DNA from 3 places in the Cupriavidus sp. C1SS-2L genome. Region 3 is predicted to be linked to each of the others. Evidence: predicted binding sites of a transcription regulator. Region 3 holds the regulator's gene; each other region holds the start of a gene.
What was found. The regulator sigma-54, encoded in region 3, starts transcription at its own class of promoters, with help from an activator protein. The targets are predictions, from matches to a motif close to TGGCANGNAANCTGCTTT.

Region 1 (2,271 bases), on a different replicon from region 3:
GTAACCATTACTCATTTTGTGACAAATAAGCCGCATATTGTGTCGGCGAAGGCGGTAAAATCCGGCCCGTCCCGCTTATTTGCAACGTTCTTATAACAATGAGCCCCCGTCCTTCGCGCCTAGCGTGCATTGACGCCCTGAAAGCCGTCAGTTCACAGCTGATCGTGCTTCATCACCTTGCGTTCTACGGCCCGATGTCCGACGCCGCCTATTCGCTGGCGCCCGACATGCTGGACTGGCTGTCGCAATACGCCCGCATCGCGGTGCAGGTGTTCCTGGTCGTCAGCGGCTTTCTGGCAGCGCGCAGCCTCGCGCCCCAAGGGCGCCTGACGATTCGCCAGCATCCATTGGTCGCTGTCTGGCGCCGCTATCAGAAGCTGGTTACACCCTATGCCGCGGCGATTCTCATCAGCATCGCCGGGGCTGCCATCGCGCGTACGTGGATGGTCCACGAGTCGATTCCGGCGCCACCGCACCTGATGCAGTTCCTTGCCCATGTGCTGCTGCTGCATAACGTGCTCGACGTCGATGCGTTGTCGGCGGGCGTCTGGTACGTCGCGATCGACTTGCAGCTGTTCGCACTGTTGGTGACGGCACTGTGGCTCGCGCGCAGCGTGTCGGGGCAGGGTGCGCGCGCGGGTATCGTGCTGGTGTCCGCGCTGGCGATCGCCTCGCTGTTCTGGTTCAACCGCGATGCGTCGTGGGACATCTGGGCGGTGTACTTCTTCGGCGCCTATGGCATGGGCACGCTTGCGTACTGGGCATCCAATCCGGAGCGCTCGGCGATTCCGCTGCTGCTGCTTGGCGCGATGGGGCTGGCTGCGCTGATCATCGATTTCCGCCTGCGCATCGCCGTGGCGCTGGCGACTGCCGTGCTGCTCGCTGTGGCGAGGCGCGAAGGGTGGCTAGAGGGCTGGCCGCGTGCGGCGGTCGTGGGGTTCTTTGGCCGCATCTCGTATTCCGTGTTCCTGGTTCACTTCCCGATCTGCCTGGTGGTGAACGCAGTGGTTTCGCACCTCGCCCCGGGGCGTCCGGTGATCAACGCGCTCGGTATGTTGCTGGCCTGGGTGGCGAGCAATGTTGCCGGATCCTTGTTCCACCGTTACGTAGAAAGCACCAGCCCGTTCGCGGCGCTGCGCGGGATGCTGGCGGGCGGCCGTCGCAGGACGGCCGGAGAATCGACGACGTAACAGCCCGATGTCTCGTCCGTGTCGCATGGCGCGGATGGTCAGTGCAGCAAAAGCGGCACGTGCGGACTACGGCGCGTGCCGCTTTTTCGTGGTGCGCGAGCACCATGAGTGTCGGCGCCATCCGCACACCACCTGTGCACAAGCCCGGCGTTGCCAGCGTGCGACGACCCACGGACGGGTTGAAACGGCCTTTGGGTGATGGCACGGAGATTGCCTAGTATGGAATCGTAAACCTGACCATTTGGTCAGGATTCCATCAAGGAATCGAGAGGTGTCATGTCCGATCATATCGTCCTGACCTCGCACGCACGCCGCGACAAGCCGGCCGAGCCTATCAATTGGGGGGCGCCGACTGCGGCGGAGCGCGGACCGGTGATCGCGAGCCTGACCGACCCGGCGCGACGCAATGTGATCGGCACGCATTCCGGTGCATACGCTATCTACCGGGCACTGGCCGTGGCGTCGGGCCGCCTCCAGCGCGACCATCGCCCCGACCTCACCGATACCGCGCCCGCCGAAGCAATCGGCCCGCACGCGCAATGGGGCGACCCGAACAAGATCGTCTCGCTCGATCCGTGGGGCCACCTGGTGTCGAGCGCCTTTGCCGATCGCATCGCGGCAGGCGTGGACATCCGTCCGACCATCGCGGTGACGCGCGCGCACATCAACATGCCGGAACTGGCGTCGGCGATTGCGGCAGGACGGCTCAAGCCCGACGGCGATATCCTCCATGCCAACGGCGACGTGCGGGTGACCAAGGCCGCCGTGGACCCGGTCTGGTACCTGCCGGGGCTGGCGCGCCGTTTCGAGATCAAGGAAACGGTGCTGCGCCGCAGCTTGTTCGAGCAGACCAGCGGCATGTTCCCGGAACTGGTGACCCGTCCGGACCTCAAGGTTTTCCTTCCGCCGATCGGCGGCATGACGCTGTACTTCTTCGGCGATATCGCCAAGCTCGGCAAGCCCGAGACCCACGTGGCATGCCGCGTGCATGACGAATGCAACGGTTCGGACGTGTTCGGCTCGGATATCTGCACCTGCCGGCCCTACCTTGCACACGGCATTGAGGTGTGCATCGAGATGG
Region 2 (2,271 bases), 190 kb from region 3:
CGTGGAGCACGCCGGTGCGGGAACCGGACAATATGATGCCGCTTTCAAGCAGCACCACGGCGATCAGCCACATAGGGAATCGAAGCTTGCCGCGTGAGGCGAGCCAGGTCGCCGCGACAAGCGCCATGCCTTCCACGGTGGCCTGGTGGTTAGGCTGGTTCAGGTTGCCCCAGAGGCGGCGGTTGTCGTCGTAAAAATAGGAGGAGACGAGGCCGAACGAGCGGGATTCAAGGTGGAAGAGCTGGACCCATTGGGAAATGGTGCCGAGGAGGCCTGCTAGGAGGAAGGCCGTGGCGAGGGCATCTGTGATAGCTGAGCGTGTGTCAGGCGAAGCAGACGAACGGTAACGCCAGACCGCGGGCATGAGTGCCGCGCCGAGACCGAGCGTGAGTTGCGTTGCGAACCGGCTGCCGGTGACGTCATCGAATCCGGTGGCGGACTGGATGGTTCCGAGAATGACGAGCCATAGGGGGAGGCTGGCGATCCACGGGATGTTTGCATCCGATCCGCGTGAAGACCGCAGCGCGAATACGGTGAGCAAAGCTGCCAGTAGCAGGAACACTGCCGCTGCTGCCCACTCGCCATAGAACGTAGCCATCGGCAATGTGTGCCGGGATACCAGTAGTGGGAAAGCAATCGTGAGGACGAGGAAGATCGCCGGGGTGGCGGTCTTAGACTGCGGCATGCGGCGCCTTGCGGGGAAAAGGCGCATGATAGCTTGGTTGTTGGATAAAGAAAAAGGCGCCCAAAGGCGCCTAAAATCCAAGCCGCACTGTGTTTAGATGCCAGTCTGCGACTTGGTGCAAGCAGCCGCGCCACCGGTAGCGCCAGCCCACGTCACAGCGTTGGTACCAACGGTAGGCGTCAGCGTTACCGTACATCCCGGTGCGGCCAATGCCCCTGCACCAGTAACAACAATTGCTGCAGTCGCAGCGGTCAACGTCACAGTGCCATTGACCGGGTTTTGAATACCAGGATAACCCACGGTAGTAGTGAGCTTGGCCACGGTATCGCACGAGCCCAGAGCTCCGCTGTTATTTTGAAGACACTCCGCGATCGCCATCTTAAGCGTGGAAACGGAGGTGATATTGTCGCTCCAGCGTGAACGAGTAACATAATCCTGATACTGCGGAATAGCAATCGCCGCCAAAATACCAATGATCGCCACAACGATCATCAGTTCGATCAGCGTAAAGCCCTTCTGAACCCGACGGCCCAGCTTCTTGATTTGTTGTACCCGTTGCATGAGATGACCCCTCGAAGAGATTTTAGGTTGATGCACTGCACGTCTTCGATTTTGTGAAGTGCGGGGAGGCTAGAGCAGGTACTGTGCCAGGCACCGATACCCCACGAATCGGGGGTTAGGCGACAAATTTCGTCACTTGGTGAGCGCGCACGGTGCCCCAGCACCAAAAATTGTCAGTTGTCTGCCAATGTCTCGTGCCAGACCGACAAAATGTGCGATAACTCACATAAGTTAGTTCCGCATTTTCCGGCGCTGCATCAGCAGAAAGGGCAGCCACCAGGGCTGCCCTTTGCTTTGTGGACGCTTGCCTGCGTTAAGCCGTCTGTGCCGTCCGACGGCTCATCAGCTTGCCGACGACCACCACCAGGATCGCGCCGATGGCGCCGAACACCAGATGGGCATGCGGCACGTGCACTTCAAACCAGGCTGCGTCGACCGGATCGCTCACCAGCATTTCGCCAGCCAGATAGCCCAGCAGCGCGGCGCCCAGCACGATGATGACCGGGAAGCGCTCCATGACCTTCAGCAGGATGGTGCTGCCGAACACGATCAGCGGGATCGACAGGCCCAGGCCCAGGATCAGAAGCATCAGCTGGCTGCCTTCGGGGCCCTTCTGCGCGGCGGCGGCGACGGCGACCACGTTGTCGAGCGACATCACCAGGTCGGCGATCAGGATCGTGCGGATGGCGGCCCAGATATTGTCCTTGGCGTCGTGACCGTCTTCGTCATCTTCGCCAGTCAGCAGTTGCACGCCGATATAGACGAGCAGCACGGCGCCGATGATCTTCAGGTACGGCAGGCTCAGCAGCTTGACGGCTGCCACGGTCAGCACGACCCGCATGATGATGGCGGCGGCGCTGCCCCAGAAAATGGCCTTCTTCTGCTGCTTGGGCGGCAGATTGCGCGAGGCGAGCGCGATCACCACCGCGTTGTCGCCTGACAGGACGATGTTGGTCAGGATGATCGATCCCAACGCAATCCAGAACGTGGTGGAAGACAGCAGTTCCACGGCAGTGCTCCTCTAG
Region 3 (2,271 bases):
GTCGTGGGCCTGCTGGGTCCGAATGGCGCCGGCAAGACCACGTCGTTCTACATGATCGTCGGCCTGGTGGCGCTCGACGAGGGCGATATCGTGCTCGACGGGCAGCACATCAGCGGCCTGGCCATCCACGAACGCGCGCGCATGGGGCTTTCCTACCTGCCGCAGGAAGCGTCGGTGTTCCGCAAGCTGAATGTCGAAGAGAACATCCGCGCGGTGCTGGAGCTCCAGGTCGTGAACGGCAAGCCGCTGCCAAAGGCCGAGATCGACGCGCGGCTCGATACGCTGCTGGACGACCTGCAGATCGCCCACTTGCGCAACAACCCGGCGCTTTCGCTGTCGGGCGGCGAACGCCGCCGCGTTGAAATTGCGCGCGCGCTGGCATCGTCGCCGCGCTTCATCCTGCTGGACGAACCGTTCGCCGGCGTGGACCCGATCGCGGTCGGCGAAATCCAGCGCATCGTCAGCTTCCTGAAGGCACGCAATATCGGCGTGCTTATCACCGACCACAACGTGCGCGAGACGCTCGGCATCTGCGACCACGCGTACATCATCAGCGAAGGCACCGTGCTCGCGGCGGGCCAGCCTGAAGACATCATCGCGAACGAATCGGTGCGGCGCGTCTACCTGGGCGAGAATTTCCGCATGTGAAGCGGGGGTGGCACGCGGCCACCGGGAAAGAGACGATCAGGCGACACATGCGATAGCAATTTCCGTTCCAACATCGGAAAGATGCGCATAAAATAGGTCGCATGAAACCGTCGCTCCAGCTCCGCCTTTCGCAGCATCTGGCACTCACGCCGCAACTGCAGCAGTCGATCCGACTGCTGCAACTCTCAACGCTGGAACTGCAACAGGAAGTCGAGCAGGCGCTCACGGAGAACCCGCTGCTGGAGCGCGAAAACGACTGGATCGAAAGTCCGCTGCGCGTAGCGGCAGATGGCTCGGTCAACCTGCAAAGTGCCCCGGCTCCCGCTCCTGCCGAACCGCAGGGCAATGGCGAAGCGAATGCCGACAGCGCACGCGGCAGCGATGACGAGAACTACACCGACAGCGGCGGTGACGACTACGGCAGCGACTGGAGCCTCGACGATTTCGCGCGGCGCCCCCAGGGCGAGGACGACGAAAAGACGCCCATGCAGCTGCGCGATGCCGAGCCCACGCTGCGCGAACATCTGATGGAACAGCTCACGCCGCTGAAGATTTCGCTGCGCGACAAGGGGCTGGCGATCTTCCTGATCGAATCGCTCGATGACGACGGCTACCTGAGCACGTCGCTCGACGAGATCTGCTCGGAACTGCCCGAGGAACTCGAATTCGAAGTCGACGAAGTCCAGGCCATGCTCACGCTGCTGCAGAGCTTCGACCCGGCGGGCGTGGGCGCGCGCAATGCAGCCGAATGCCTGAGCCTGCAATTGCGCCGGCTGCAGCACCCGCAGCGCGAACTGGCGCTGTCGATCGTCCAGCATCATCTTGAATTGCTTGCGGTGCGCGACTACACGCGCCTGAAAAAAGCGCTGCAGGTGGACGAAGCGGCGCTAAAAGCCGCGCATGAACTGATCCGTTCGCTCGCGCCGTATCCCGGGCATGCGTACAGCCGGCCTGAAGCGGATTTCGTAGTGCCCGACGTGTTCGTGCGCAAGAGCGGCAGCGGCTGGATTGCACAGCTGAACCCGGATGTGATGCCCCGCCTGCGCATCAACGACATGTACGCGCAGATCCTGCGCGGAGCGAAGGGGGAATCCGGCGCTGCCGGGCTGCAGCAAAAGCTGCAGGAGGCACGTTGGCTGATCAAAAATATTCAGCAAAGGTTCGACACAATCCTGCGAGTTTCACAGGCAATTGTCGAACGTCAGAAGAACTTTTTCACGCACGGCGAAATCGCGATGCGCCCCTTGGTTTTGCGGGAGATTGCCGATACACTGGGATTACACGAGTCAACCATATCCCGGGTGACGACCAATAAATACATGGCAACGCCGATGGGTACTTTCGAACTGAAGTACTTCTTCGGTAGCCACGTGTCCACCGAAACCGGTGGCGCGGCTTCATCAACGGCGATCCGCGCCTTGATCAAGCAACTTATAGGAGCCGAAGACCCGAGGAGTCCTCTTTCCGACAGCCGAATTGCCGAATTGCTGGGTGAACAAGGCTTCGTTGTCGCGCGCCGTACCGTCGCCAAGTATCGCGAAGCCCTGAAGATCCCCGCTGTCAATCTCCGCAAGACTTTGTAGCCGAGTTGCACCGCCTGCCTGGTGCAGCTCTTTCAGAAGG

Region 1: the regulator sigma-54 is predicted to act here: its motif matches at 1,390-1,407, upstream of ACIGJG_RS29580 (GTP cyclohydrolase II).
Region 2: the regulator sigma-54 is predicted to act here: its motif matches at 1,318-1,335, upstream of ACIGJG_RS02705 (pilin).

Annotation. Positions count from the first base shown of each region.
Region 1 is NZ_CP172709.1:2,563,195-2,565,465, reverse strand. Features, by position in the region: gene ACIGJG_RS29585 (acyltransferase family protein) at 99-1,190, shown strand; gene ACIGJG_RS29580 (GTP cyclohydrolase II) at 1,467-2,271, shown strand, end outside.
Region 2 is NZ_CP172708.1:579,609-581,879, reverse strand. Features, by position in the region: gene ACIGJG_RS02710 (PglL family O-oligosaccharyltransferase) at 1-685, opposite strand, end outside; gene ACIGJG_RS02705 (pilin) at 779-1,246, opposite strand; gene ACIGJG_RS02700 (TerC family protein) at 1,560-2,255, opposite strand.
Region 3 is NZ_CP172708.1:385,470-387,740, reverse strand. Features, by position in the region: gene lptB (LPS export ABC transporter ATP-binding protein) at 1-648, shown strand, start outside; gene ACIGJG_RS01810 (RNA polymerase factor sigma-54) at 750-2,231, shown strand.